DNA from 4 places in the Streptomyces sp. CWNU-52B genome. Region 3 is predicted to be linked to each of the others. Evidence: riboswitches for the same ligand, from Rfam matches in the RefSeq annotation. Region 3 holds a riboswitch; each other region holds the start of a gene.

Region 1 (7,490 bases), on a different contig from region 3:
GGCCGGGACACGGCTACCCGTACGAGCACCACCACGGCCACCCGTACGGGCACGCGGTACCGCAGTACCCCACGTACAACCCGTACCGCTCCTAGGAGGCCCGGGAAGCCGAGGTCAGCTTCGCGAGGTCCGCGTCCGTGAGCGAGAGCGACGCCACCTCCAGCAGCGCCGGCAGCTGCTCCACCGTACGGGCGCTGGCGAGCGGCACGGCGACCGTGGGGCGGGACGCGAGCCACGCCAGGGCGACGGTGGCGACCTCGGCCCCGTGCTCCTGGGCGACCTCGTCGAGCGCGGCCAGCACCCGCCGCCCGCGCTCGGACTCCAGGTGCCTGGCCGCGGACCCTGCCCGGGGACTGTCGACCTCGGCACCGACCCGGTACTTGCCGGTGAGGAAGCCCGCGGCGAGCCCGTAGTAGGGCACGGCGGCCAGGCCGCCCCGCGAGGCGATGTCCTGCAACGGGCCCTCGTAGGTGTCGCGGGAGACCAGGCTGTAGTGCGGCTGGAGCGCCACGTACCGCGCGAGACCCTCGCGGTCGGAGACGTCAAGAGACTCCTGGAGCCGCTCCGCGGAGATGTTGGACGCGGCGATCGCCCGCACCTTGCCGGAACGCACCAGCTCGTCCAGGGTTCCGAGGATCTCCTCGACCGGTACGGAGGGGTCGTCGCGGTGGGTGTAGTAGAGGTCGATGTAGTCCGTCTGCAGCCTGCGCAGCGACGCGTCGACGGCGGCCTTGATGTTCACCGCGGACAGACCCTGGTACCGCGGGTGGGAGCCGACCTTGGTCGCGACGAGCACGTCGGCGCGGTTGCCGCGCGCCGTCAGCCAGTCGCCGATGACCGTCTCGGACACTCCGCCGTCGTTGCCGGGCGCCCAGGACGAGTACGTGTCGGCGGTGTCCACGAAGTTCCCGCCGGCGGCCGTGTAGGCGTCGAGCACGGCGAAGGACTGGGCCGCGTCGGCGGTCCAGCCGAAGACGTTGCCGCCGAGGGCGAGCGGGAAGACCTCGAGATCGGACGCACCCAGCTTGCGAAGAGAAGTCATGGATGCGTCAACGGCCGCGACGGACGGCCGTATTCCACACGTACGCACCACGTACGCACCGTTCCACACGTATGACCGCTCCCAGCCGGGAGCGGTGACGAACCGGAGCGGTGACGAACCGGTGCGGGCTGTCTACGGGTTGAGGCCCTTGCCGCGCAGCCAGGCCATCGGGTCGATGCCGGTGCCGCCGCCGGTGTGGACCTCCAGGTGGAGGTGCGCCCCGGTGACGTTGCCGGTCGCGCCCACGCGGCCGATGACGTCGCCCGTGCTGACCTTCTGCCCGACACTGACGCCGATCGACGACTGGTGGGCGAACCAGAGTTCCGTACCGTCGTCGAGCGTGAGGATCGTGCGGTAGCCGTACGACCCGCTCCAGCCGGCCTCGGTGATCGTGCCGCTATGGATGGCCTTGATCGGGGTACCCGTGGGAGCGGCGAAGTCCAGACCCGTGTGCTGACCGGAGGACCACAGCGAGCCGGACTGCCCGAAGGTGGAGGTGATCGTGTACGAGGAGGTGGGCAGCGTGAACTGCTTGGCGAGTTCGGCGAGGCGCGCGGCCTCGGCCTTCGCCTCGGCCGCTTCTTCCTTCTCCTTCTTCGCGGCGGCGGCCTTGGCCTTCGCCGCGTCCTGCTCCTTGGCGGCGGCCTCCGCGGCCTTCTTCGCGGCGGCGGTCTCCGCGGCCTGCTGCGCCTCGCGGTCCACCTGGTCCTGCTGGAGCTCGGCCTGGAGCATGATGCGGGCGCGCAGGGCCTCTCCGGCGTCCTCGCTGCCCTCTTCGGCGTCGGCGGTGGTGAGGCCGGCGCTGGTGAGCGGCGTGCTGGAACCCTCGGGAGCCTTGTCGTCCGAGATCAGCGAGCCGACGTTCGGCAGGTCGGGGATCGAGATCGACACCGGGGGCTTGCCGGTCTGCGCGCTGGCCATGCCGCCCGCGCCGACGGCGGCTATGACACCGACGCCGAGAACGGTCGAGCTACGGGCGAGTCCTCCGCCACGCTGCTTGGAGACGCGGTGCCGGCCGCGGATGGGAACAACGGAGTCCGCTGTGGGGTTCCAGGGTTCCCAGGGCTCCTCGTCCTTACGGACGCCGTAGCCGAAGGTGTCGGGCTTCTTCTCGTCCGAGGACTCACCCGTCACCTCGTCAGGTACGAACGAGGGGGTGGGTGCAGACCGGTTGAACGCCACGTGGGCGCGCTCCTTTCCTTCCTTCTCGCCTACCGGGTTAGCTGACGGGTTCGGAGCAGGAAGGTCTCCTACGCGTGCCGATCGCGGTGTGCTCCACCACGAAAGACCTGCGATTCACCCCATGTAGGTGGTTCCCCGGTTCCCTTGCGGGATTCGGCGCGTGCGCACGGAGCCGTCTCTTGTGACGGCTGGGACACCGCGCTGCGTTATCGAACGTTAATAGACCCGGGCACCGGATTCCAAGCTGTTCCGGATGATCGTTAAGGCTCCTGGCCTGGACTTACAGGTCATCAGCGGGGTAAACCGGGCGAGTTGATCGGCATTCACAGGTTTCAGATTTCCTGACGGTGTGTCAGTTGTGATGCGCAGGGGGGTCACTCGACTACGGCTGGTGATATAGGCCGGGACGACCGCGGGCGCCGGGACGATCGGCGGGGACGGGCGACCGCGCCGGGAACGGCGCGGTCACGGGTCGGGAAAACACCTGAGGCCGGAATCCCATCGGATTCCGGCCTCAGGCCTTGAGTAGCGGGGACAGGATTTGAACCTGCGACCTCTGGGTTATGAGCCCAGCGAGCTACCGAGCTGCTCCACCCCGCGTCGTTAAGACCACTGTACGCCATCTGCGGGACCCGAAGCACACGGGTTGCCGGGGCCGCCTCTCAACCCTCTCGCGGCAGCCCTCTCCCGAGCCACCGCGAGCCACCGGGCGAACCGCAGCGAGCCGCCGCGAGCCGGGTCAGCCGAGGTGCTGCCGGTTGGGCGCCTTGGCCACGTCCTCGTACTCCGGGAGCACGAGGACGTCGGCGCCGGCCGCGGCCAGCAGCCCGTTCCCGTCCGCCCCCGCCACGAACGTGTCGGGCTCGCGCCACGCGGTGACGACCCGGCGCACACCCGCGTCGAGGATCAGCAGGGCGCAGGGAGCGGGCCGGGAGGCGCGGCGGGCGCAGGGCTCCAGGCTGCTGTAGACCGTGGCGGCCGGGAGGCGGGGGTCGCCCGGCTCGATCTTGGCGAGCGCGGCCTCCTCGGCGTGCGAGACGGGGTCGGACTCCCTGGAGTACCCGCGGGCCAGCTCCGTACCGTCGGCCGCGACGACGACCGCGCCGACGCTGAAGGCGGTCCGTGAGGGCGGGCACTCGGCGGCCAGTTCGCAGGCGAGCTCCAGCCACCGGTGGTCGGCGGCGGAGGGGACGGGGCCGGTGCCGGGCGCGGTGGGCACGTACCGCATGAGCACCACGTCCCCCACGGGCCGCGTCTCGATCAGCCGCATCCGGCCGCGGGGGCCGCCGGGGTACTCCCCGGGCTGGAACAGCCGCGGCGCGTCCAGCTGCCCCACCACGAGCGGGGCGAGAGCGAGCTGCAACTCGTCGGCGAGGCCCTGCTGGAGGAGCTGGGTGTGGACCCGGCCGCCGCCTTCGACCATGAGCCGCCGCACGCCTCGTACGTCGTGCAGGTGGGTGAGCACGGCGCGCCAGTCGAGCCGGCCCCCCACGGAGACGACATCGACGCCCGCTCCACCCGATCCGCCCGCTCCAACCGGCGCGCCCGATCCGACCGGTCCGATCAGCCCGCTCAGGGCGTCGCGGGCGGCCTCGGCGCCCTCGTCGGTCGTATAGACGACCTTCTCACCGCCGGTGGACCAGAAGTTGGCGCCGGGGTCCAGGTCGCCGGTCCCGCTGACGGTGACCTTCAGCGGGTACTCCGGCCGGCCCGCGGCGACGCGGGCGGCGCGCCGTTCGACCGAGTTGACGAGGAGCCGGGGGTTGTCGGCACGCAGGGTGCCGGCGCCGACCAGGATGGCGTCGGACCCGGCCCGTACCTCGTCGACCCGGTCGAAGTCGGCGGGGCCGGAGAGCAGCAGCCGTTCGGGGCCGGTGTCGTCCAGGTAGCCGTCGAGGGAGACGGCGGCGGACAGCAGGACGTAGGGCCGGGACATGAGCGCTCTTTCTCTCGGGCCTTGGTTCAAGTTTGAAGCAAACCTACACTGGACGCATGACGACCCGCTGGCTCACCGCCGAGGAGCAGCGCGCCTGGCGCGCCTACATCGCCGCCTCCCACCTCCTGGAGGACGCGCTCGACCGGCAGCTCCAGCAGGAGGCCGGCCTGCCGCACCTCTACTACTCCATCCTGGCCAACCTCTCCGAGGCGCCGGACCGCCGCCTCCGCATGACCGACCTCGCCGAACGGACGAAGATCACCCGCAGTCGGCTGACGTACGCGGTGTCGCGCCTGGAGAAGGACGGTGCGGTACGCCGCGAGGGATGCCCCACCGACAAGCGCGGCAGCACCGCGGTCCTGACCGACGAGGGGATGACGCTGCTGGAGCGCACGGCCCCCGGCCATGTGGAGACGGTCCGCTCGGCCCTCTTCGACCACCTCACCCCGGAACAGGTGGGGCAGCTGGAGGAGATCTGCGCGGGTGTCGCCCGGGGCCTGGAGGGCGGGGGCCCGCGAACCGCCTCGGACGACGTCCCGTGGCGCCGCCGCTCGTCGGGCGCGTGTCCGTAGGCGACGGGCAGTCATTGCTTTAACTTTAAAGCATGAGCTAGGGTCTGGACTCTGGATCTGCTTCAAATATGAAACAGATGACGAACGTGGACCGGAGTACCCGCATGCCCGAGCCCCACTACCCCGCCGCCACCCAGCGCTCGCGCGTCCGGGTGCCCCTGCGCTTCCACGACGGCTACAGCGTCGACGCCGAACTGGTCACCTTCCACGGCCTGGCCGACGGCCAGGAACACGTGGCGATGATCCTCGGCGACCTCGACCCCGCCGGCGCCACGCCCCTGGTCCGCCTGCACTCCGAGTGCCTGACGGGCGACGCCTTCGGCTCGTCCCGCTGCGACTGCGGCCCGCAGCTGCGCGAGGCCGTCGAGCGGATCGCCGAGCGCGGCGGCGTCCTCCTCTACCTCCGCCAGGAGGGCCGCGGGATCGGCCTCTACAACAAGCTCGACGCGTACGCCCTCCAGGACGAGGGCCTCGACACGTACGCCGCCAACACGGCCCTGGGCCTGCCCGAGGACGCCCGCGACTACACGGCGGCGGCCCAGATGCTCACGGCCCTCGGCATCACGGAACTGGACCTCCTGTCCAACAACCCCGACAAGGCCGAACAGCTCCGCGCCCTGGGCGTGGACGTACAGCACCGCGTGCCGACGGGCGTGTTCACCACGGCCCACAACGTCCTCTACCTCCGCGCGAAGGTCCTCCAGACCCACCACACGCTGCCCTTGTCGAAGCTCACGGCGGGCTGACCCGGCCACCCGCCGACACCACTCGGACAACCGAACGCCCTGTCACCAGGCCGCCGTCTTCCGGGACGGTCCGTGACTGTGCCAGGGTGCTGCCACAGCCCTTGACGCCGAGGGCCGAACGTCGTCTGCCCGAGCCGCCGGAGGGTTCTTGATGTCCGTTGCCCCGCTGTGGGACGAACTCGCCGAACGGCTTCTCCCGGTCTTCGCCGAGTACCGCGGCCACCTCGGGGATCTCCCTGTCGAAGTCAAGGCGGACAGCACCCTCCTCACCGAGGCGGACGTCACGGTGCAGCGGATCATCATCGACGCGATCCGGGCCGGTGAGCCGGACGCCGTGGTCATCGCCGAGGAGGACGAACGCCAGGGGCCTCGGGAAGAGGTGGCGGACGCCGGCGGGCGGGTCTGGGTGATCGATCCCATCGACGGAACGGCGGAGTTCGTCCGGGAGGGACGAGTCGAGTTCTGTTCGGTGGTCTGCCTCCTGGAGGACTGGCTGCCGGTGTCGGCCTTCGTCCTCGCCCCGGAACTCGGTTCGGGCCGTACCCCTCTCACCGTGACGGCTGACGCGCGTGCACGCCGTCTCACCCTCAACGGTGAAGAGGTCGCTCCCTCCGCCCCGCCCGAAGCGGAACGGTGGATCTCCGCCACCCGCAGTGCGGGAACACCTCCCCGGGGCTTCGACCCGGCAGCCGGGCAGGCGGGATTCCTCCTGAAGACGCGGACGACGTCGCAGACCCTCGACATGGTCCGCACCGCCGTCGACCTCAGCCGTGCCACGGACCCGGCCCTGCCGCCCTTCGAACTGTTCTGGCGACGCAGGCAGAAGGTGTGGGACGGGATCGCCGGCCTGTGCCTGGGCACGGCTGCGGGACTGCGCCACTGCGACGAAGAGGGCAAGGCACTGCCTGCGCAGCCGTCCTTCTTCAGCCAGGCGGAGCCCGTCTTCGCCTCCACGATCATGGGGCGGCCCGAGGCCGTCTCCTGGTTCCTCGACGCACCTCACTGACGACGCGGAGCGTTCGGCCGATGACACAACGGAACACCGACGTCCTCCTCGACGTCACATCCTTCATCAGCGCAGACGACTTTCTGCTGGCCCAGAACAAGGCCGCTCAGCCCGATGATCCGTTCGCCCGGCAGTGCTTCGTGGAGATCGTGCAGTCGCTCATCTTCATGTCCCGGGTGTACGTGGGACACCCCGTGCTGTCGAACCCCCGTCCGGAGGACTTCGGGGAACGCCCGCTGCTGCTGCGCGAACTGATGCGGACGGGTCTGACCCGTACCCTCCAAGCCGACGCCCCCCAGCAGAGACGTGCGGCGGACCTGGTGGACACCGCGCTCAGCGACCTGGAGAGCGTGCGCGGGATCACCAGCATGGCTCGCTTCGTGGAGCAGGCGTTCACCATCGACCGTGCCAGCGCCGGCTCACAGACCGCGCTCTCCAGCCGTTTACAGGGCTGGAGCGCGTTCCAGGAACAGAAGGTCCGGAACACCAGCGGTCATCACTCCTACCGCATCCCCACCCAGGACGGGGTCGAGGAGGACGGCTTCGGGGAATGGGCCCGCGCCGCGGCGGTCATCCTCGCCGGGCCCCTGCGGGACATCACCGCTCCCGGCCAGGGCAAGTACCTCATGGCCACCCTCGCGCGCGGCATGAAGTACCAGGCCCGCGCGGAAGCGGCCCAGATGCCGTACCAGTCCCATCCGCTCCGCAGGGACTTCTCCCTGACGTTCGACCTCACGCGGGACGGCGCGGGCGACGACACGGTGCTGGACATCATCCAGGCGGTGCGCGGTATCCACGACACGCTCAGCCGCACCGCCGGGCAGGACAACGCCCATCGACTGCGGCTGCTCGAACTGGAACTGCCGCTGCTGGGTGGCAGGTTGTGGGAGCCGGCCGAGGCCGGACGGCTGGACGACCATGGCTGGATCGCCCTCATCGTCCAGCGCGTGCAGGAGTACCGCGAGCGGGCGGCAGATCTCCGGCACGCCGTCGAACGCTGCGTCAC
Region 2 (7,490 bases), on a different contig from region 3:
ACCATGCTGGTCACCGGCGCGGTCCTCGTCGGCCTCAACCAGGCCGACGACCAGACCGTGAACAACATCAAGATCGGCGTGAAACTGGCGCTGCTGGTCGTGATCCTCGGCCTCGTCTATGTGAAGCGCGACGAGGACAAGGTGGAGAAGGGGCTGTTCGCCCTGGTGGGCGGACTCACCGCGGTGAACGTCTTCATCGCGGTGCTCTGGACCTGAGCGTGATCCGGGACCCAGGGGCCGAGGGCCGAACCGTTCCCCGGAGTCTTCTGTGAACTGCCACCGCCCCCGCCGACCCTCTCGCCGCTCCGGCATCGGCGTCGAAAGCGGTCTGGCGGGTGTTCTGGAGTTCACCGAGTCCCGGACCCTGACCGTCAGGCGCGGGTGAGCCCGGGACGACCGCGTGAGAGCGGACCTCTCATCGCCCCGCCCGTCCAGCCCTGTCCGGGTTCTGTCCGAGGACGGAACCCGGACGGAACCCGGAGCGATGAGAAATCGGCGGCTCGCGTGCGTACCTATGAGTGAGGGCGAGTGAGGAGCGGTGTCAGCCGGGCCGCACCACACTGTGGATCGGCATGTAGTAGATCGACTCCTCGCGGACGTACGCGCCCGGCTTGGGCGCGTGGATCATCATGCCGTCGCCGATGTAGATGCCGACATGGCTGATGTCGTCGTAGAAGAAGACGAGGTCACCGGGCTGGGCGTTGTTCACGGAGACCGTGGTGCCGGTCTCGACCTGGTCCCAGGTCGTCCGCGGAAGGGTGACACCGGCGGCCTTCCAGGCGGCCTGGGTCAGCCCGGAGCAGTCGTACGAACCGGGGCCGCTCGCGCCCCAGACGTACGGCTTGCCGATCTGGGCGCGCGCGAAGGCGAGCGCCTTGGCCGCCTTGGAGCCGGCGGTGGAGTCCGAGCCCGACGAGCTCCCCGTACCGCCACCGGTGCCGGTACCCGCACCGGCTCCTGTGTCCTGCTGCGACTGCGCCTCCTGGCGCCGGCGCTCGGCGTCGGCCGCCTGCTGCCGGGCCAGCTCGTCCGCCTTGCGCCGGGCCTCCGCCTGCTTCTCCCGCTCGATCGCGGCGAGCCGGGCCTTCTCCGCGGCGGTCAGCTTCGACAGGAGCCCGCGCGCCTCGGCGAGCTTGCGCTGCACATCCGCCTTGGACGTCTTGAGCGTGTTCTGGGTCGTGGTGAGCGACTCCAGGCCCTCGGACGCCTCCTGCCGCTTCTTCGTCGTGGCGGCCTGGACCGACACGTAGTCGTCGACGGCCTGCTTCTGCCGGGCGGTCAGCCGGTTCATCAGCTGGGTCTGGTCGAAGTAGTCCTGCGGGTTGTCCGCGAGGAGCAGGGAGGCCGTGTCGGGGGCGGCGGCTCCCGTGCGGTACTGCGCGGCGGCGAAGTTGCCGAGCTCCTCGCGCGCGGTGTTGAGCTTCTCCGTGCGCTGCGCCACGTCGTCGAGGAGGGTGTCGACGCGCTTGCGCTGCTTGGTGGTCTTCTCCTTGGCCGCGTTGTACTTCTCGGTGGCCGTGCCCGCCTGCTGGTAGAGGTCGTCGACCTTCTTCTGGACTTCCTCCGTGCTCGGCCTGGGCTCCGCGGCAGGCGAGGCGTTCGCCGTCTGGGAGAGCAGGGCCACCGAGGTCAGGGCCGCGGTGGCGAGGGCCGGCGTCCGCATGCCCATGGCACTGGGGGGCCGCAACTTGCGATGTGGCGCCACGAGGGCGTCTCCTTCCGTCATCCGCCTACCGAGTTAGCTGTCGGGTTCGGGCGAATGCTTCGGAAGGTTTGCCCTACGGCCCTTGTCCCGCGAGGGAGTTCGGACCGATTCACCCCAAGGTCGGTTGGGTCCCCGGTTCCGGCGCCACGAGGGCGTACCGGATTCGGCGGAGTCCGCCCGGCCCGGCGTTGTTCGCCGGTGCGGGTCGAGCGGCCTACCCGAAAGTTAGCCAATTCGTGTGGCACCTGTGAAGTTTGATGTGCGATATGCCCGATACATTTTCGTGACCTGGGCATCGAATTTCGTTCGCTGACGTCAAATGAGTGTGATCTGTCACGAGTTGTCCGGAGCGGTGGATTCCGGGCGGCGGGGCGCGTGTGCGGTGAGGTGGGTGGCGGGGTGCTCGGTGGGGTGTGTGTCTCGGCCGGGTGCCGGCCGGGTGTCGACCGGTCGCATACCGTGATTGCACGGTCATTCAGGGTCACGTATGTCGCTGGTGGGCCGGTGGAGTTCGCGGGGTGGCGGCGGGGTGTCAGTGGGGGCGCCTAGACTCGGAGAGCGATGAGCAGCCTCTTTGATGACAGCTTCCTGGCGGACCTCAAGCCCTCGCGGGCCCATGAGGAAGAACCCCCGCCGCCGCCCGAGGACGAGGCGCCGGATCCGGTTCCGGACGACCTGTTCGGCGGGCGGTTCGACGTGCCGCCGCCGAGCCGGGACGAGTACTACAGGGACGGCGCCCCGCGCCCGCACGTGGACCCGGCGGCGCTCCTGGACGGGCTGAACGAGAACCAGCGCGCGGCGGTCGTCCACCACGGCTCGCCCCTGCTCATCGTGGCGGGCGCCGGTTCCGGCAAGACCCGTGTGCTCACGCACCGCATCGCCCACCTGCTGGGCGAGCGCAAGGTGCACCCCGGCGAGATCCTCGCGATCACCTTCACGAACAAGGCCGCGGGCGAGATGAAGGAGCGCGTCGAGCAGCTCGTCGGCCCCCGGGCCAACGCGATGTGGGTGATGACCTTCCACAGCGCCTGCGTGCGGATCCTGCGCCGCGAGAGCAAGCAGCTCGGCTTCACGTCGTCCTTCTCGATCTACGACGCCGCCGACAGCAAGCGCCTCATGGCCCTGGTCTGCCGCGACCTGGACCTCGACCCCAAGCGCTTCCCGCCGAAGTCCTTCAGCGCCAAGATCTCGAACCTGAAGAACGAGCTGATCGACGAGGAGGACTTCGCCGCGCAGGCCGCTGGGGGCACCTCCCAGACGGAGTCTGGGGGAGGCTTCGAGAAGGCCCTCGCCCAGGCGTACGCGATGTACCAGTCGAGGCTCCGCGAGGCGAACGCGCTGGACTTCGACGACCTGATCATGACCACGGTCAACCTCCTGCGCGCCTTCCCCGACGTCGCCGAGCACTACCGCCGCCGCTTCCGCCACGTCCTCGTGGACGAGTACCAGGACACGAACCACGCGCAGTACTCCCTGGTCAGGGAGCTGGTCGGCACCTCGGACCACCCCGTCGACGTACCGCCGGCGCAGAGCGACCTCCCGCCCGCCGAGCTGTGCGTCGTCGGTGACGCCGACCAGTCGATCTACGCCTTCCGCGGTGCGACGATCCGCAACATCCTCCAGTTCGAGGAGGACTACCCGAACGCGAAGACGATCCTGCTGGAGCAGAACTACCGCTCCACGCAGACGATCCTGACCGCCGCCAACGCGGTCATCGAGCGCAACGAATCCCGCCGCCCCAAGAACCTGTGGACCAACGCCGGCGCGGGCGCCCGCATCACCGGCTACGTCGCCGACACGGAGCACGACGAGGCCCAGTTCATCGCCGAGGAGATCGACCGCCTCACCGACTCCGGCGACGCGAAGGCGGGCGACGTCGCCGTCTTCTACCGTACGAACGCGCAGTCCCGTGTCTTCGAAGAGATCTTCATCCGGGTCGGCCTGCCCTACAAGGTCGTCGGCGGCGTCCGCTTCTACGAGCGCAAGGAGGTCCGCGACGTTCTCGCGTACCTGCGTGTGCTGGCGAACCCCGAGGACTCCGTACCGCTGCGCCGTATTCTGAACGTGCCCAAGCGCGGTATCGGCGACCGCGCCGAGGCGATGATCGACGCGCTCTCCCAGCGCGAGAAGATCAGCTTCCCGCAGGCACTGCGCCGCGTCGACGAGGCCTACGGCATGGCGGCCCGCTCGACGAACGCGGTCAAGCGGTTCAACACCCTCATGGAGGACCTCAGGACCATCGTCGAGTCGGGCGCGGGCCCCGCGACGGTCCTTGAGGCGATCCTCGAACGGACCGGTTACCTCGCGGAACTGCAGGCCTCGACCGACCCGCAGGACGAGACCCGCATCGAGAACCTCCAGGAACTGGCCGCCGTGGCACTGGAGTTCGAGCAGGAGGCCGGTGAGGGCGAGACCCCGGCCGGGCTGCCCGCCTTCCTGGAGCGCGTCGCGCTCGTCGCCGACTCCGACCAGATCCCGGACGAGGAGGAGGACGGGTCGGGCGTCATCACGCTCATGACCCTCCACACGGCCAAGGGCCTCGAATTCCCCGTGGTGTTCCTGACCGGCATGGAGGACGGCGTCTTCCCGCACATGCGGGCGCTCGGCCAGGCCAAGGAGCTGGAGGAGGAGCGGCGGCTCGCGTACGTCGGCATCACCCGCGCGCGTGAGCGGCTGTATCTGACCCGGGCGTCGATGCGCAGTGCGTGGGGGCAGCCCTCGTACAACCCGCCGTCCCGTTTCCTGGAGGAGATCCCGGACACGCATCTGGACTGGAAGCGCACGGGGTCCATGGGTGCGGTGGCCTCAGGGCCCGTCGCCGGTGTGGCGGCCTCGCTGTCCTCCACGCGCTCCCGCTCGGCTGCCTCGGGCGCGTCCGGCTTCGCGACGCGTCGCGGTGCCTCGGACAAGCCGGTGGTGTCGCTCGCGGTCGGGGACCGGGTCACGCACGACCAGTTCGGCCTCGGCACGGTGGTCGGGGTGAAGGGCATGGGGGCGAACTCGGAGGCGACGGTCGACTTCGGCGGAGAGAAGCCGAAGCGCCTGCTGCTGCGGTACGCGCCGGTGGAGAAGCTGTAGCCGTGGGCTAGTGCTGGCACTAGGGCTAGCACTAGGTGGGGCTATGTGGGGTTCACTCCGTGGCTGCGCAGCCACGGGAGCGGGTCGATCGCGGAGCCGCCGCCGGGCCGTACCTCGAAGTGGAGGTGCGGACCGGTGGAGTTGCCGGAGCTGCCGGAGTACGCGATCGGGTCGCCGGCCTTCACGACCGCCCCCGAGGCGACCTTGTACGTGGAGAGGTGGCAGTACCAGGTCTCCGTGCCGTCCTTGGCCGTCACGATGACCATGTTCCCGTAGGCGCTGTTCCACTCCGTACGGACGGTCCCGTCGGTCGCGGCCATCACCGTCGTGCCGTACGAGACCGGGAAGTCGATGCCGGTGTGCACGGACATCCAGTTGACGCCGGCCTGGCCGTAGTAGGCGCTGAGCCCGTGCCGCGAGACCGGCAGCGCGAACTTCGGGCGCAGCCGCTCCTTGCGGGCCGCGTCCGCCGCCGCCTGCTGCTTCTCGGCGACCTGCTGGGCCTTCAAGTCGATACGTTCCTGCGTACGGCTCGCCCGGTCGGCGAAGTCGTCCGCGTCCGCGGAGAGGTTCTCCAGCTGGGTGTCCAGCTTGTTGTTCGCGGCCGACGGTTTCACGGCGCTCGCGTCGGGCGCGGCGGCCGTCGTCTGCACGTCGTCCCCGCCGTCGCCTCCGGTCACGGACGCGGCGGCGATTCCGGCGACACCCATCACGCACGCCGACGGCACGGCGATCGTCAGCAGCGCGGAACGCTTGGGCGGAGGGCGGCGGCGCGACCGTGAACCGGAACGGCCCGCCGCGCGGGACGCGGCACGCGAGGCGGCCGGGACGGCGGGAGCTACTTCCTCGGCCTCGGCGTCGTCGAGCAGCGGGGACTCGTCGTGAGCGTAGGCGTGAGCCTGGGTGTGGGAGCGGGTGTCGGGGTCCGCGTCGGCGCCGTCCTCGGCCTGACCGGAATGGCCGAACTCGTCCTGTGCGGTGGCCTGTTCCTCGTACGCGACCTGCTCGAACGTGGCGGTGGGCTGCTGGTGGAACGACTCCTGCTGGTCGTAGCCGCCCTGTTGGTCGTACGACTCGTGCCCCGCCTGTGTCTGAACCTGTGTCTGTACCTGCGCCTGCACCTGTGTCTGTGCCTGGTGGTCCTGCGGGCGGTGGTGCTCGCCGCCGTCCGAGTTCCAGGCCGTGGCGTCGTACGTGCCCGTCTCGAAGGTCGGCGCGGTCCACTGCTGCGTGGGGTCGACCTGCTCGGCCTGGAGCCAGGCGTTCGCGTCCCACTGGCCGGTGCCGTCGGGGCTCGGGGTCTGCGCCGGGATCTCACCGAGCTGCTGATATCCGGCCTGCGCCCAGACACCGCTCGTGTCGTAGCTGCCGGTCTCGTAGGCGGTCTGGTGCTGGGCCGCGTACGGGTCGTAGTTCAGCGTCTGGTGGCTGCCCGTGGGGTCGCCCCAGTTGCCGCCGGCTTCGGGTGCTGTTCCGTTGCCGCTTCCGTTGCCGGGCAGATCGCCGAAGAGGGGGTCGGCGTCGAACGTGGCCGTCGCGTAGGCGCCCGCCGTGCCGTAACCGTTCGTGGTGTCGTACGAACCGGTGACAGTCGGATCAAAACCGGTGGCGGAGTACGTGTCGTGCGTGGTGAAGTCGCCGTACGGGACTCCCTGCTGGCCATAGGACGCGTAATGCGCCGAGACGGCCTCGGGAGCCGGGGTCGGGGGGTTTACGGTCCCCGACGGGTGACGGTCGTTCACCAACTTCTCTTTCGCCTCGACAACAGGGGCTGGCAGAGCAGTGCGGTGACTGTACCCGGCGGTATGAGGGCGCGACAATCTTCGGCAGGTTTCCTCCTCTCGGGAAACGGGCATTCGGCCGCCTTTCGGCGGAGGATAGGCAGAGCTTTGGCCTTGCGTTCGACGACTGTTCGAAGAAAAGTCGTCTCCAAGGTCGAACGCGGGTTCCGCTTACGGCACTTCCCGCTGCTCCCTGTTGCCCCGGTTCGGGGCGGATCGCTGTCAGACGTCCGCTTCCGGTTGTGCTTCGCCGGCTGCGGCTCGCCTTTTGTGCGCTTCGGCCCACGTTCCTCGGCCCACGTCCCTGGGTTACGTCCCTCGGTTACGTCCCCCGGTTACGTTCCTCTGGTCACGCCACTGTCAGGCCGCCGGTGTGGGCGGCGGCGGTGCGGGCGGTTTCCTCCTCTGCGTCCAGGGCCTGGCGTATGCCGGCCGCGACCGCCGGGTGCACCGGTAGGGCGAGGTGCCCGATTCCGCTCACCCGCACGTTCTGCACGAGCAGGTCCGGGTGCTCGATGCACGCCGTCTCCAGTGGATCCATCAGCTGGTCGAGGTCGCTCCAGAAACCCACGAACCGCGTACGGCAGTGCGGGGCCGGAGCGCGCAACTCCGCCAGCACGCCTGAGCCCGGACGCATCTGCCGCACGATCGGGTGCGCGTTCATCAGCGGGACGACACGCGTGCCCGCGTGCGGTGTGCCCAGGGTGACCAGGGTCCGGACGCGGACGTCACCACCCAGCCGCTGCACGTAGTAGCGCGCGATCAGCCCGCCGAGACTGTGCCCGACGATGTCCACCTCCGGGTGACCGGTGCGCTCGCAGATCTCCTCTATGTGCCGGCCGAGCAGCTCGGCGGCCGTGCGGATGTCGCAGGTCAGCGGCGAGTAGTTGAGCGACTCGATCTGCTGCCGGCCGTGCTGGGCCAGG
Region 3 (7,490 bases):
CGTCCCAGACGTGCTGGGACATCAGCGGGTGACGTCCGCGGTCGCCTCGGAGAGCGACTGCGCGAAGGCGAGCGTCTGGCGCACGGCGTCCGGGCCGTCCCCGGCCTCGCTGACGCGCAGGCTCAGGTCGTCCGCCGTCGAACTGCCGGTGTAGCCGTGGTCCGCCTCGCAGTTGGGGTCGCCGCAGGCCGCGGGCTCCAGGTCGATACGGGCGACCGCGCCCCAGCCGATGGTGAGGACGACCTCGCGCGGCAGCGTGCCCACCACGTACTTCTCCGGGTTCGCCACGACCCGGCTGAGAACGACCGACGAGATCCGGCCAATCTTCACGGACTCGGTGGACGTGGTCGCGTACGGCGTGGGTGACGTGCTGTCCGCCGCCTGCTCATCCGTGTGGCTCACGATGAAACGGTTGCCCGTGAGGACGAGCACCGTGACGTGCCTGCGCACCTCGTTGGCGTCGAACGTCGTCTCCTGGTGGACCAGGTACGACCGGATGGGCTCGCCGCCGACAGCGGCCTCCACCGCCTCGGCCACGAGGGCCGGGTAGTAGCCGCTGCGCTCGATCGCCGCTCGCAGCCCCTGGGTCGTCGTACTGGTCTTGGCCATGACGTCCATCCTACGGGGGCGCGCCGGCTGCGAGGCACCGCTCAGGGCAACCGCTCAGTACACGGGAAGCGTGCGTGGCCCGAGGTCGTCGCGGGCGGGCGGCGGCGCGAGCCGCACCGATGCGCCGAGCACGCTCAGCCCGCGCGGGGCGACGACCACGGGTTCCAACGAGACCGAGACGACCTCCGGGTGGTCGTCGACGAGCCGTGACAGACGCAGCAGCAGCTCCTCCAGCGCCACCACGTCCGCCGGGGCCGAGCCCCGCCAGCCGAAGAGGAGCGGCGCGGTCCGGATGGACCGGACCAGTGAGGCGGCGTCGCGGTCGGTGACCGGAATCAGCCGATGCGCGGTGTCCCCGAGCAGCTCCGACGCCGCTCCCGCGAGCCCGAAGGAGAGCACCGCTCCGGCCGCCGGGTCGATGACGGCGCGCACGACCGTGTCGACACCGCGTGGCGCCATCCCCTGCACCACCGGGCGCAGCTCCTCGGGCGTGCCGAAGAGGCTGGTCAGCTCCGCGTACGCCCGTCGCAGCTGTTCCTCGTCCGTCAGGTCGAGCCGGACACCGCCCAGGTCGGCGCGGTGCCGCAGGTGCGGGGCGGTGGTCTTCAGGGCCACGGGGTAGCCGATCCGCCCGGCCGCCGCCACGGCCTCCTCGGGGGTGGGCGCGGGCAGGGCGCGGCGCACGTCGATCCCGTACCGGGCGAGCAGGGCGCAGGTGTCGTCGGGGCCGAGGGTGAACCCGGCCTGCTCCGCGGCTCCCGGCTCGTCGGAGGTGCCCGGGTCCCGGTCCGTCAGGAGGCGGTCGATCTGTTCGGCCGCGCCCTTCTCCTCGATGTCCTCGTACTCGGGCACCCGCCCGGGATCGGCGGCCTCGCGTCGCCACTGGCCGTACTTCACGGCCTCGGCGAGCGCGCGCACGGCCCGCTCGGCGGCGGGATAGGCCGGGATGAGCCGGGCGCCCACCTCGGTGGGCTCCGCCGCGGCGGGAGGCGGGCCGGTGGGGTGGCCGGTGGAGTGGTCGGGTCGGCGGGTGGCGCCGGCCGACGCGTCCTCGGAAAGCACGCCCCGGGCGGGGGCGGAGGCTGGGGCGGGGGCGGTCTGTGGCGCGGTACTGGCGGCCGCGGACAGGGCTTCCGCGAGCCCTCCCAGCTCCACGTGCACCACCAGGACCGGCTTGGCGGGAGCCGAGGCCGAGGCCGACCGCAGGGCCTGCGCCAGAGCCGCGTCCGCCACGGACCTCTCGCCCACCGCCGGAACCGCGGTGACGACGACGGCGTCGGAGGTCTCGTCGGCCAGCGCCCCCGCCAGCGCGGCGTGGAAGTCCTCGGCCGAGGCGTCCGTCGTCAGGTCACGGGGCGGCTGCGGGCGCAGCCCCTGGGCGAGACAGGCGTCGTACGTCAGCAGCCCGAGCGACTCGGAGTTCCCGAGGATCGCCACGCGCGGGCCGGCGGGCAGGGGCTGGCGCGCCAACAGCAGCCCCGCGTCGACCAGTTCCGTGATCGTGTCCACCCGGATGACCCCGGCCTGCCGCAACAGGGCGGACACCGTGGCGTGCGGCAGCCGGGTGGCCCGTACCGCGTGCCCCTGGGGCGCGGCCCCGCCGTGCCGCGCGCCCTGGACGACGACCAGCGGCTTGGCCGCCGCCGTGCGCCGCGCGAGGCGGGTGAACTTCCGCGGGTTGCCGATCGATTCGAGGTACATGAGCGCGACGTCGGTGTCCGGGTCGTCGTACCAGTACTGAAGGACGTCGTTGCCGGACACGTCCGCGCGGTTGCCCGAGGAGACGAACGTCGACACGCCCGTCACACCCGTGACGCCACCGCCGCGCCGGTGCAGCCGGGACAGCAGGGCCACCCCGATGGCCCCGGACTGGGCGAACAGGCCGATGCGCCCGGTGCGCGGCATCTCCGGCGCGAGCGAGGCGTTGAGCCGGGTCCGTGAGGAGGTGTTGATGACCCCGAAGGCGTTCGGTCCGATGAGGCGCATGCCGTACGTACGCGCCTGGCGCACGAGCTCGCGCTGGCGCTCCCTGCCCTCGGGGCCGCTCTCCGCGTACCCGGCTGAGACCACGACGAGGCCCTGCACCCCGTGCTCCCCGCACTGGGCGACGGCTTCGGGGACCCGCTCGGCCGGTACGGCGATCACGGCGAGGTCGACGGGTTCGGCGATGTCCCGCACGGAGCGGTGGGCCGGGACTCCGGCCAGCTCCTTCTCCTCCAGTGCGCCGTTCACCGCGTGGAGGCGGCCGGTGAATCCCGCGTCGCGCAGATTCTCCAGGATGCTGCGTCCCACTCCCCCCGGGGCGCGGCCCGCTCCGACGACCGCGACCGAACCGGGGGCCAGGAGCCGGGCCACGGAGCGCGCCTCCGCCCGCTGTTCCCGCGCACGCTGCACGGCGAGCGAACGATCGGTGGGCTCCAGGTCGAACTCCAGGCGTACGACGCCGTCCTCGAAGCTGCGCTTCTGCTGGTAGCCCGCGTCCGTGAACACCTTGATCATCTTGTTGTTGGCGGGCAGCACCTCGGCGGCGAAACGGCGGACGCCCCGCTCGCGCGCGACGGCCGCGACATGCTCCAGGAGGGCGGACGCCACGCCACGGCCCTGATGGGCGTCCTGGACTAGGAAGGCGACCTCTGCCTCGTCCGCGGGGGCGGAGGCGGGCCGGCCGGCCGCGTCGATGCGGTCGTAGCGCACGGTGGCGATGAACTCGCCGCCGACGGTGGCCGCGAGGCCCACCCGGTCCACGAAGTCGTGGTGGGTGAAGCGGTGGACGTCCTTGGCGGACAGGCGCGGGTACGGCGCGAAGAAGCGGTAGTACTTCGACTCGGCGGACACCTGCTCGTAGAAGCTGACGAGACGGTCGGCGTCGTCGGCCGTGATGGGCCGGACGCGCGCGGTACCGCCGTCGCGCAGGACGACGTCGGCCTCCCAGTGAGCGGGGTACTCGTGCCGGTCCGGCGGGGTCTGCATGGGGCCCAGAGTACGACTCGGGTCCGACAACGGCGGGGTCACCGCCCGGCCGTGGGACCGCCCGGCGGCGGGCGGACCGCTGCGCGGGCGTGGGCGGGCTCGCGTCCGGCGAGGGGGCGAGGCAGGCTTGGGGGTCTCGGCCGTTCCGGTCCGGGGCCACGTGGGGCCGGACCTGGGCCACGTGGGGCAGGACCGGGGCCCGAGGCTGACCAGGGCGGGCCGGGCCTCGTCCGCCGGGGCACGCTTCACCGTATGGAACACTGGTCTAGACAACCTTGAGACATCTGAAGGGCAGCATCACATGGCTGAGCGCCGCGTCAACGTCGGTTGGGCCGAGGGCCTTCACGCCCGTCCCGCCTCCATCTTCGTCCGGGCCGCCACGGCCTCCGGCGTCCCCGTGACGATCGCCAAGGCCGGTGGCGACCCCGTCAACGCCGCTTCCATGCTCGCGGTCCTCGGCCTGGGCGCCCAGGGCGGCGAGGAGGTCGTGCTGGCCTCCGACGCCGAGGGCGCGGACGCCGCGCTCGACCGTCTGGCGAAGCTGGTCGCCGAGGGCCTCCAGGAGCTCCCCGAGACGGTCTGACCGTCCGACACGCCTGATCGGTCCGACCGACCAGACCAGTCCGACCGGCCAGTCCGACCGGCCTGAACGGACCGGTCTCGCGGATCTCTTACGGCGGAGCGGCGTCCCCCGCGTCCCGGGTGGCGCCGCTCCGCCGTATGCACGTCCGGAGCCAGCCGCGTACAGGGCACGACACCTATTGAGGTACGGCGCGTCCGAGACGGGGATATCCGCGTCCGCCCCCGATTTCCGCGCACACGAAAATCACGTGCCCGGCAATTGCGGGCACGCGGAAAAATAGGCAGCGGAAATAGTCTCCTGCCGAATAACTCTCTTTGTATACGGCGCTTCTGTTAATGCCGCAGGCCCTCTGTGTTTACGGGATGTTGCGAAGTCCTCACACGCTCGACGCGGTCCCCGCCGGGAAAGCGGAGCCGGTGCGCGCTCGTCGCCCGCTCGGTGTGCAGCGCCGTGATCGCCCGCGCCCGGTCGCTGTCGCCGCGGGCGACGGCGTCCACGATGGCGCCGTGCTCGGTCCAGGACTCGGCCGGGTGCGCGGGCGCCTCGACCGAGTACATCCAGGCGATCTTGTGCCGCAGCTGACCGAGTGTCGAGGTCAGCGCCGGGCTGCCCGACGCCTGCGCGAGCGTCTCGTGGAACCAGCCGCCCAGGGAGCGCAGGTCCTCGCTGTTCCCCCGCCTGGCCCGCTCCTGACCGAGCCTGACCAGACCCCGCAGCACCTTCAGATGGGCCTCGGTGCGCCGTTGCGCGGCACGGGCGGCGCCCAGCGGCTCCAGCAGCACACGCATCTCCAGGAGATCGGCGGCCTCCTGCTCCGTGGGCTCCGCGACGCACGCGCCCGCGTGCCTGCGGGTGACCACGAACCCCTCCGCCTCCAGGGTGCGCAGCGCCTCGCGCACGGGGACCCGCGAGACGCCGTAGCGGCGCGCGAGCAGTTCCTCGGTGAGCCGGCTGCCGCGTTCGTAGACACCCGCGACGATGTCGTCACGAATCGCCGTGCATACCGAGCGCGCGGGAATACGCATGACCGGACCTCCGCCTTAATCCCCGCGAAACGCGGTCGATTGACGCCTGTTCGGTGACTCTATTGCAGAGAACGGGAAATTCCGAAGGCAGCCGGGAATCCATGGATATTTTTTGGACACACGGCGCCTCTGAACAGGCAGTCGTCCGGTACGAAAGTGTCCGGAAGGGGTCGGAGCACGCGAAGGCCCCGGCTCGGTGAGCCGGGGCCTTCGACAGGGTGTCGCGGTCAGACGTTCACGCCGTGCGAGCGGAGGTAGGCGACCGGATCCATGTCCGAGCCGTACTCCGCGGTGGTGCGCGCCTCGAAGTGCAGGTGCGCTCCGGTGACGTTGCCGGTCGCCCCGGAGAGGGCTATCTGCTCTCCCCCGGTGACCGTCTGGCCGACCGAGACTCCGATGGACGAGAGGTGCCCGTACTGGGTGTACGTGCCGTCGTTCATCTTGAGGACGACCTGGTTGCCGTACGAACCGCCCCAGCCGGCCTCCACGACCGTGCCGGAGCCCACCGCGTGCACGGCGGTGCCGCTGGCGGCGTGGAAGTCGATGCCGGTGTGACTGCCCGAGGACCAGACACCGCCGCCGGCCTGGTAGGCGGTGGAGACGTACGAGCCGGTGATCGGCGCGGTGAACGCGTTGAGCCGCTTGCGCTCGGCCTCGCGGGCCGCACGGGCCTCGGCCTCGCGCTCCTTCTCGGCTTTCGCCTTGGCCTTCGCCGCGGCTTCCTCGGCGCGCTCCTTCGCGGCGGCCTCGGCCTTCTCCCTGGCCGCTGTCTGGGCGGCGGCCTGCTGCTGGGCCGCCGCCTGTGCGTCGATCTCCTGGGCGACCGAGTCACCGAGGGTGACCGCCTGGGTGAGGCCGGTCTGCTCGACGGGGCTCTCGGCAGCGAGGGCGGGGGCCGCCAGGGTGCCTACGACACCGGTGGTGGCGAGTGCGGCGACTCCCACCGTCCTGCGGGTCGAGCGGGTCGTGCGGGTCATACGACCGGGAAGACGGTGCTTCCCCGTGGCGCGGGTGAACGCCATGAAGTGGCTGGTCCTTTCCTTCCTTCTCGCCTACCGGGTTAGCTGACGGGTTCGGAGCAGGAAGGTCTCCTACAGACCCCCTTCGGGAAGGGCGTCCGATTCACCCCAGGGACACACGGGTCCCCGGCTCCCCTGGCTCGCGCCGTACGGGGACTCGGCGATGACTGTCCGGTGCCGCGGACGCGGCGCACTGCCTGACGAACAGCCGGACCGACGCTAAGCGGGGCCGCTTTCGATCGACAAACGGAACCCGGCTTTTGTAGCGCACGCCACAGGGCAGACAGGCAACCTCCGCATCAATATGGATAAACAGTGGACGAACCAGTACACGAAGAGACCCGGGCGACCGATGGGTCACCCGGGCCTGTCCCAGTCCCTGCCGCAGTTCCTGCCGCAGTTCCCTGCCGCGGTCTCTGCCGCAGTTCCTGCTCCGGTCCTACTCCGGTGCCACGACGCTGACTTCGCCGATCCCGAGGGCCTTGACGGGCTCCTCGATCTGCGAGGCGTCACCGACCAGGACGGTCACCAGACGGTCCACCGGGAAGGCGTTCACGGCGGCCGCGGTGGCCTCCACGGTGCCGGTCGCGGCGAGCTGCCGGTACAGCGTCGCCTGGAAGTCGTCCGGCAGGTGCTGCTCGACCTGGTCGGCGAGGGTGCCCGCGACGGCTGCCGCCGTCTCGTACTTCAAGGGCGCCACACCCACCAGGTTCTGCACGGCGACGTCGCGCTCGGCGTCCGTCAGGCCCTCGGCGGCGAGGGTACGCAGCACCTTCCAGAGGTCGTCGAGCGCCGGGCCGGTGTTCGGGGTGTCCACGGAGCCGCTGATGGCGAGCATCGAGACGCCCGTACCGTCCGGAGCGGAGCGCAGTACCTGCCCGAACGCCCGTACACCGTAGGTGTATCCCTTCTCCTCGCGCAGGACACGGTCCAGGCGGGAGGTGAGGGTGCCACCGAGGCAGTACGTGCCGAGCACCTGGGCCGGCCACACGCGGTCGTGCCGGTCGGCGCCGACACGGCCGATGAGCAACTGTGTCTGGACGGCTCCGGGGCGGTCGACGATGATCACCCGGCCGGTGTCGTCGGCGGTCACCGACGGCACGGGACGCGCCTCGGCCTGCGATCCGGTCCAGGTGCCGAGCGTGTCGCCGAGCAGCGCGTCGAGGTCGATGTCGGTGAGGTCTCCGACGACGACCGCGGTGGCCGTGGCGGGGCGCACGTGCCGCTCGTAGAAGGCACGGACGGCCGCCGAGTCGATCGCGGTGACCGTCTCCTCGGTGCCCT
Region 4 (7,490 bases), on a different contig from region 3:
CCATGAACGAGAACTCGGCCTCCTGCTCGCCGGAGACGACCTCGGGCTCCACCCCCAGGATGTCGAGGACACCGCGGACGAAGTCGTCCCGGTTCTCGGCGTCGCGGGAGGCCGAGGTCGCCACAAAGCGGGTGCGTTCGGCGCCGTGCTCCTTGATGGCCTCGGCGTACTCGCGGCAGGCCGCGAAGGTCCGTTCCAGGGCCTCTGGGGCGAGGCGGCCCGTGCGGTCCACGCCCTGGCCGAGCCGGACGATCGTCATCCGGCGGTCCAGGTCCACGAGTTCGCCCGTGCTCGGGTTCACGTCCGCCACGAGCAGGCGGATCGAGTTGGTACCGCAGTCGACGGCGGCGACGCGAGTCATGACAGTGGTCTCCTTGCGATCGTTCAGGGAGGCCGCCCCCAGGCGCTTTCTCGCCCCCGCCGCCCCTACCCATTCCCGTCCCCACCTCGGGGGCTCCGCCCCCGATCCCCCCTTGCGCGGTCCCCCGCGCCCCTAGAGACCCACGGGCGCATCCACGCCCGGCACCACACACGCGCCCTTGCGCCACCACTCCGGAAGCATCGCGATCGCCTCGTCGCCGAGCGGGTTCACCCCCGGACCCGCCGCCAGGGAGTGCGCCACCAGGACGTGCAGGCACTTCACCCGGTCCGGCATCCCGCCCGCGCTCGGGAAGCCTTCGAGCACGTCGATGGAGTCACGGCGGGCGATGTAGTCCTCATGGGCGGCCCGGTACGCCTCGGCCAGCTCGGGGTCCGTGGCGAGACGTTCCGTCATCTCCTTCATGACGCCGTTCGCCTCCAGCGTGCCGATCGCGGAGGCCGCACGCGGGCACGTCAGGTAGTACGTCGTCGGGAACGGCGTGCCGTCGGGAAGGCGCGGAGCCGTCTCGACGACATCCGGCTGACCGCACGGACAGCGGTGCGCGATCGCGCGCAGCCCGCGCGGCGGCCGCCCGAGCTGCTGTTTGAAAGCCTCGACGTCAGCGTCGGTCGGCTCGGTGCGGGGAGTGGGCGGCGGGGGCGTTTCCATGCCTTGGGTCTGTGTCTTTCTCGTCGGTCGTGGGTGGGACGGTTCACCGGTCGGCGGCGTCGGCCTTGTCGACCCCGTCCCAGACGTTGGCGTACCAGGCCCGGTCGGCCGCCGTGCGGTCCGTACGTGTCTTCTTCGCCGCGTCGGGGTCGATCACGATGTAGCCGGTCTCGCCCGGCATCACATAGTGCAGCCGCTCCCGGATGCGCTGCTCGGCGTACGCGTCGTCCTGCCACCGCGCCTTCAGGTCGCGCAGCTCCTCGACCCGCGCGCGGGCCTGCTCGCGCCGGTGCTGCAGATCGGCGACCTCGGCCCGCTGGGAGACGTACTGCCTTATGGGATAGGCGAGAGCCAGCACGAGCGAGCACAGGACCAGGGCGAGGAGTGCGGCCCGGCCGGTCAGCCGCGAACGGCGGGCCTGCCGCTTGGTCTGGGAGCGGTAGACACGGGCCGCCGTCTGCTCACCGAGCAGCTTGATCCTGGTCGCGGTGGAGAACCGGTCCCGGTCCTTCACAGCCATGGTCCCGCCTCCCCGAGCCGGTCTAGCCGGGCCCTCACGTACGTACGTCCCCGCACACGGTACGGGACCGGGTACGGGGACGTACGTACGACGCTTCCTTCACAGGGTGTCAGCCCTGCTCAAACGAATGTCAGCCCTTGCTGTGCCAACTGGTTCACGGAGCGCTGTGCCTACTGGTTCGCGGAGCGCCGTGCCTACTGGTTCGCAGAGCGCTGTGCCTACTGGTTCGCAGAGCGCTGTGCCTACTGGTTCGCAGAGCGAAACCGCGGGAACGCGCTGCGGCCCGCGTACACCGCCGCGTCGTCGAGGATCTCCTCGATGCGCAGCAGCTGGTTGTACTTGGCGACGCGGTCCGAGCGGGCCGGGGCGCCGGTCTTGATCTGGCCGCAGTTCACGGCGACCGCGAGGTCCGCGATGGTGACGTCCTCGGTCTCGCCGGAGCGGTGGGACATCATGCACTTGAAGCCGTTGCGCTGCGCCATCTCGACGGCGTCCAGGGTCTCGGTCAGCGAACCGATCTGGTTGACCTTGACGAGCAGGGCGTTCGCGGAACCCTCGTCGATGCCGCGGGCGAGGCGCTCGGGGTTGGTGACGAAGAGGTCGTCGCCGACGATCTGGACCTTGTCGCCCAGCTTCTCGGTGATGACGTTCCAGCCGGCCCAGTCGTCCTCGTACAGCGGGTCCTCGATGGAGACCAGCGGGTACGAGGCGACGAGCTCCTCGTAGTACTCGGTCATCTCGGCGGCCGAGCGGGACTTGCCCTCGAACTCGTACTTGCCGTCCTTGTAGAACTCGGACGCGGCGACGTCCAGCGCGAGGGCGACCTGCTCGCCGGGGGTGTAGCCGGCTTCCTTGATGGCCTCGACGATGAGGTCGAGGGCCGCGCGGTTGGAGTCGAGGTTCGGGGCGAAGCCGCCCTCGTCGCCGAGGCCGGTGGACAGGCCGCGGCTCTTCAGGACCTTCTTGAGGGTGTGGTAGACCTCGGCGCCCCAGCGCACGGCCTCGGAGAAGGACTCCGCGCCGATCGGGGCGATCATGAACTCCTGGATGTCGACGTTGGAGTCGGCGTGCGACCCACCGTTGAGGATGTTCATCATCGGGACCGGCAGCAGGTGCGCGTTCGGTCCGCCCAGGTAGCGGAAGAGGGGCAGGTCCGACGCCTCGGAGGCGGCGTGGGCGACGGCGAGCGATACGCCGAGGATGGCGTTGGCGCCGAGCGAGCCCTTGTTGTCGGTGGCGTCCAGGTCGATCATCGCCTGGTCGATGAGGCGCTGCTCGGTGGCGTCGTAGCCGACGAGCTCCGGGCCGATCTGCTCGATGACGGCGAGGACGGCCTTCTCGACACCCTTGCCGAGGTAGCGGTTGGGGTCTCCGTCACGGAGCTCAACGGCCTCGAAGGCACCGGTGGAGGCGCCGGACGGAACGGCGGCACGACCCGTGCTGCCGTCGTCGAGGCCGACCTCGACCTCGACCGTGGGGTTGCCTCGGGAGTCCAGGATTTCCCGGGCTACGACGACGTCGATGGACGGCACGAGCATCTCCTTCTGGGATGTGACGCGAGCTACGCCGGGCCGAAGGCCCGGTTGGGCGCAGACCTGTGGTGGGCCCGCGGGATGAGCCTAACCGGCTGCCGGGGATCGTCCGCCCCCTGACCGTCTCCTGGCTGGAACCGAGAGGAAATTGTTTCCGAACGGAACAAAGACGGGACCGAAAAAACCCGCTCCGGCGCGTACGGGGGATGACGCACCGGAGCGGGGGCCCGTGGGGGACGGGGGTGGCCCTCACGGACCTCCACTATGAAGGACACGGATATGAGCGCCCTGTGGTTCAGTCACGAGTCGGATGCGGACCGGAGGCGAAGACGCGCTCCGACCTGCCGGCCGAGGCTGAGCGGCCAGGGCCTCGACCGGCACCACGTGACGTGACGCGACCGCCGGGTGTCAGCTGAGGTGCAGCTGCTGGCCCGGGAAGATGAAGTCGGCGTCGTCGACGATGTCGTCGTTCAGCTTGAACAGCTTCTGCCAGCCGCCCTTGACGTTCTCCTTCTCGGCGATCTCGCTGAGGGTGTCCCCCTTGACGACCTTGTACTCGCCGTCACCCTTCTCGACCTTCTTGCCGGTCGGGGTCTCGACGGTCTTCTTCGCCGCCGGGCGGTCCTGGGAACGCGAGGCACGCTCCTCGGAGGGCTGCGTGTTCTGCTGCTGCGACGGCGCGGTGCTCTGGCCGGAGGAGCTGCCCGAGTCCGAGGAGCCGGAGTCCGAGGGAGCCGAGCCGCCACCGGTCGAGGCGCCGGACAGGCCCACGCCACAGCTCGGCCAGGCACCCTTGCCCTGGCTCGCGAGAACCTTCTCGGCGACGGCTATCTGCTGGGACTTGGAGGCCTGGTCGGCGGTGGAGGCGTACGAGTTGCCCCCGTACGCGGCCCAGGTGGAGGACGAGAACTGCAGGCCGCCGTAGTAGCCGTTGCCGGTGTTGATCGACCAGTTGCCGCCGGACTCGCACTGGGCGACGGTGTCCCACTCGGAGGTGGAGGCGGCGGAGGCCCCCGAGGCGCCCATCAGCGGGACGGCGACGGCGGCGGTGGTGACACCGGCCAGCGTGGCGATGCGGCCGGCCTTGGACGGGCGACGGTGCTTGCCCTTGCTCGAAAGCAGCATGAAGTGATCCCCTCACCGACGCCTGCGAGGTGAGCTGTCGGGTTCGGGCCGAGTGAGTTGCCCGGCCGCGCGACACTGCTGTCACGCGGCTTAACCCCAAGCCGTGCCCGGTCTCGACGACCGGGTCCGGCACTTACCTTGGGTCCCCCGCTCCTGCCTACGGCGCTTTACGCGACGACTGTTCCCGTACGGCCGTTGGCAGGATTCGGCGTGCGACCGTCGGGGCTCACCAATGGCGAGCGGTCACGACCGTAGACACGGGGTCCGCCGAATTTCAAAGACGATCAGGGTCGTTGAGATCCATCTCTCACTTCGCCAAATCGGACATTCAACGCGAACTACCGCTGATTTTCGCCCGATTCGGCAGCTTGATCACCACTTGCTCGCCGCTCGCCCGGCGCCCGCCCGCCATGGGGCCGGTACGCGCGCCGGACACCGTTCAGCTGTCGACGACGATGCGCTGACCGGGAATGATGAAGTCCGGGTCGGCGCCGATGCTGTCCTTGTTGTCGGCGTAGAGCTCGCTCCATCCGCCCTCGACACCGAGGGAGTCGGCGATGCTCGAGAGGCTGTCGCCGGAACGGATCGCGTAGAAGCCCTCGTCGGCCAGGACGCGCGAGGCGCTGTCGCTGCGCGAGGCGTGCCGGCCGGCGTAGTCGTCCGCGCGGGGCGCGGTGTCGACCTCGTCGGCGGTGCCGCGGTGACGGCCCGAGGCGCTCTCGTCCTCCGCCTCGGCCGAAGCCTCGGCCTTCGGGGTCGACTTGCCCGAGTCGTCACTCTTCGACGTGCCGCCGCCGGCCGAGCCGTCCAGACCGTGCGAGCCCGAGCCGGAGTCGTCCGCGGAGTCCGAGCCGGAGTCCGTGTCGTCGGACTTCGCGCCGTCGTCCCCCTTCGAGCCGGACGAGCCGGCCGAGTCGGACGACGCGTCGCCGGTGCCCTCCGCGAGGCCCGTGTCGACGTCGGCGGAGTCGGAGTCCTGCGTCAGACCCGCCACCAGACCGCACGTCAGCCAGGCGCTGGTGCCCTCGTCCGCGAGGACCTTCTCGGCGACGGCTATCTGCTGCGAGCGGCTGGCCTGGTCGGCGCTCGGCGCGTAGTCGAGGCCGCCGTGCGACTCCCAGGTCTCCTGGGTCATCTGGAGGCCGCCGAAGCGTCCGTTGCCCTGGTCGGCGCTCCACGAGCCGCCGCTCTCGCATTCGGCGACCGCGTCCCAGGTCGTGCCGCTGGCGGCACTCGCACCGGTCGCGCCGAGCAGGGGGATCGCGATGGCCGATCCGGCCACACCCGCGGCGACGATGAGTGCCGGAGCCTGGCGGGGGCGACGATGACGGCCGTTCCCGGAGAGCATGCGATTGCCTTTCGCGTGACAGCAAGGAATGCGCACGGGGGCACGGCGGAAAGCCGTGCTCGTGGCTGCTGCGACGGGTGAGACCTGCCGCATTGATGGGTGAACGTATAGGCACTCGAACTCTTGTCACAAGTCGATGCAGCGCAGATAACGTGAAGATCACAAAGTTGACGGAGCCTCACCTTCCGTCGGCGTCGGTGCTACCTGGGGCCAGACTTCGCAACCGGGGTGAACTCCACTGGAAGCGTGCGCAATCCCCGCATGATGAGCCCGCCACGCCACCTCAAATCGGCCGAATCTCCCGCGAGTTGAAGGTCGGGGAGGCGCGTCAGCAAGGTGTTCAGCGCGGTCTGGCCCTCCAGTCGGGCGAGCGGCGCGCCCAGGCAGTAGTGGATGCCGTGGCCGTAACCGAGGTGTTGGTTGTCACGGCGGGAGAGGTCGAGGGTGTCCGGGTCCTCGAACCGTTCGGGGTCCCGGTCGGCCGCCGCGAGCACGACGAGCACGGGGTCGCCGGGGGCGATGTCCTGGCCGCCGATGCTGAGCGCTTCGGTGGCGAACCGCCAGGTGGCCAGTTCCACGGGCCCGTCGTAGCGGAGCAGTTCCTCCACGCCGGTCTCCAGGAGGTCCGTGCGGCCGGCCGCCAGGGAGGCCTCCAGCCGCCGCCGCTGCCCGGGGTGGGTGAGCAGGGCGTAGGTGCCGTTGCCGATGAGGTTGACGGTTGTCTCGAAACCGGCGAACAGGAGGATGAAGGCCATCGCGGCGACCTCGTTCTCCGTGAGGTGCTCGCCGTGGTCCGAGGCCCGGATGAGCGCGGAGATGAGGTCCTCGCCCGGCGCCGCCACCTCCGTGAGCTCCTCGCGCTTGCGGTGGATCAGCTCGGCGAGATAGCGCCGCATCTTCTTGACCGACCGGGCGACGCCGCCCCGGGGCCCTCCCCCGTGCCGGATCATCATCCCGGCCCAGTCGCGGAAGTCGTCCTGGTCCTCGCGCGGGACGCCGAGGAGGTCGCAGATCGCGTAGATGGGGAGCGGGAAGGCGAACTCGTGGATGAGGTCGGCCTCCCCCTTCTCCAGGAACCCGTCGATCAGCTGGTCCGCCAGCTCCTGGACCCGGGGCGCGAATTCGGCCACCCGCCGCGGGGTGAACGCCTTGCTGACGAACCGCCGCAGCCGGGTGTGGTCCGGCGGGTCGATGTTGAGCAGATGCGTCATCAGATCGGCGTTGCGCTCCCCCGGGATGCCGGTCTTGCCCTTGGCGTGCGCGGGCTCGTCGTGGTGCGCGGGGTTCTTGCTGAGCCTGCCGTCGGCCAGGGCCTGCTTGGCGTCCGCGTACCGGGTGACCAGCCAGGCCTCCACCCCGCTGGGCAGCTTCGTGCGGTGCACGGGGGCGTGCTCGCGCAGCCAGGCGTACGCCGGGTAGGGATCGGTGGCGAACTCCCAGGTGAAGAGTTCGGGGGCGGGGTGCGCCGCGGGCGGCTGTGCGGGTGTTTCGGTCACTCCTCGACGGTATCGGGAGGGGTGGCGCGGGCCCGACCGGCGTCCTCGTGGCCCGCGGTCGCCCTTCCGGGACCGCCGCACCCCTGTCCGACCTGGGCCCTTCACCCCAGACGTCCGGAAATGACCCATCCCTTGACCGTACGGCTCTTCGGCTATCTAGATTCGCGCCCGTGGACCCCGAAATACTCCGGACCAGTTTCGCGGTCGTCGAAAGGCGGGCCGAGTTCGCGCTCAAGTACTTCTACTCGCACCTCTTCTGGCACCACCCCGATGTCCGCGCCCTGTTCCCGCTGGACTTCCCCGAGGACATGGAACGCCAGCGGGACCGCCTGTTCGCCGCTCTGACGCTCGTCGTGGGGCGGCTGGAAGGTCCCGGGCTGCACGAGTACCTGCGGCACCTGGGGCGGGACCACCGGAAGTATCTGGCGCGGCCCGAGCA

Evidence for each region. Region 3 has a riboswitch for cyclic di-AMP ahead of ACLVWQ_RS27305 (M23 family metallopeptidase). Riboswitches for the same ligand answer to the same signal wherever they lie in the genome.
Region 1: another riboswitch for cyclic di-AMP. It lies ahead of ACLVWQ_RS32530 (M23 family metallopeptidase); the one in region 3 lies ahead of ACLVWQ_RS27305 (M23 family metallopeptidase).
Region 2: another riboswitch for cyclic di-AMP. It lies ahead of ACLVWQ_RS19090 (NlpC/P60 family protein); the one in region 3 lies ahead of ACLVWQ_RS27305 (M23 family metallopeptidase).
Region 4: another riboswitch for cyclic di-AMP. It lies ahead of ACLVWQ_RS18555 (transglycosylase family protein); the one in region 3 lies ahead of ACLVWQ_RS27305 (M23 family metallopeptidase).

Annotation. Positions count from the first base shown of each region.
Region 1 is NZ_JBLFJV010000047.1:254,050-261,539, reverse strand. Features, by position in the region: gene ACLVWQ_RS32540 (PrsW family intramembrane metalloprotease) at 1-95, shown strand, start outside; gene ACLVWQ_RS32535 (aldo/keto reductase) at 92-1,042, opposite strand; gene ACLVWQ_RS32530 (M23 family metallopeptidase) at 1,175-2,224, opposite strand; cyclic di-AMP (ydaO/yuaA leader) riboswitch at 2,236-2,393, opposite strand; tRNA gene ACLVWQ_RS32525 (tRNA-Met) at 2,751-2,824, opposite strand; gene ACLVWQ_RS32520 (dihydrofolate reductase family protein) at 2,964-4,160, opposite strand; gene ACLVWQ_RS32515 (MarR family winged helix-turn-helix transcriptional regulator) at 4,217-4,732, shown strand; gene ACLVWQ_RS32510 (GTP cyclohydrolase II) at 4,801-5,478, shown strand; gene ACLVWQ_RS32505 (inositol monophosphatase family protein) at 5,630-6,484, shown strand; gene ACLVWQ_RS32500 (hypothetical protein) at 6,505-7,490, shown strand, end outside.
Region 2 is NZ_JBLFJV010000019.1:281,666-289,155, forward strand. Features, by position in the region: gene ACLVWQ_RS19085 (hypothetical protein) at 1-216, shown strand, start outside; gene ACLVWQ_RS19090 (NlpC/P60 family protein) at 542-1,705, opposite strand; cyclic di-AMP (ydaO/yuaA leader) riboswitch at 1,712-1,884, opposite strand; gene pcrA (DNA helicase PcrA) at 2,267-4,783, shown strand; gene ACLVWQ_RS19100 (M23 family metallopeptidase) at 4,825-6,525, opposite strand; gene ACLVWQ_RS19105 (esterase/lipase family protein) at 6,914-7,490, opposite strand, start outside.
Region 3 is NZ_JBLFJV010000030.1:110,223-117,712, reverse strand. Features, by position in the region: gene ACLVWQ_RS27330 (alkaline phosphatase family protein) at 1-22, opposite strand, end outside; gene ACLVWQ_RS27325 (DUF5998 family protein) at 22-609, opposite strand; gene ACLVWQ_RS27320 (GNAT family N-acetyltransferase) at 664-3,579, opposite strand; gene ACLVWQ_RS27315 (HPr family phosphocarrier protein) at 3,881-4,162, shown strand; gene ACLVWQ_RS27310 (GntR family transcriptional regulator) at 4,495-5,187, opposite strand; gene ACLVWQ_RS27305 (M23 family metallopeptidase) at 5,415-6,209, opposite strand; cyclic di-AMP (ydaO/yuaA leader) riboswitch at 6,222-6,379, opposite strand; gene ACLVWQ_RS27300 (M16 family metallopeptidase) at 6,646-7,490, opposite strand, start outside.
Region 4 is NZ_JBLFJV010000019.1:155,662-163,151, reverse strand. Features, by position in the region: gene ACLVWQ_RS18575 (exopolyphosphatase) at 1-361, opposite strand, end outside; gene ACLVWQ_RS18570 (DUF501 domain-containing protein) at 494-1,030, opposite strand; gene ACLVWQ_RS18565 (FtsB family cell division protein) at 1,074-1,550, opposite strand; gene eno (phosphopyruvate hydratase) at 1,793-3,088, opposite strand; gene ACLVWQ_RS18555 (transglycosylase family protein) at 3,491-4,207, opposite strand; cyclic di-AMP (ydaO/yuaA leader) riboswitch at 4,212-4,382, opposite strand; gene ACLVWQ_RS18550 (transglycosylase family protein) at 4,647-5,555, opposite strand; gene ACLVWQ_RS18545 (cytochrome P450 family protein) at 5,756-7,051, opposite strand; gene ACLVWQ_RS18540 (globin domain-containing protein) at 7,222-7,490, shown strand, end outside.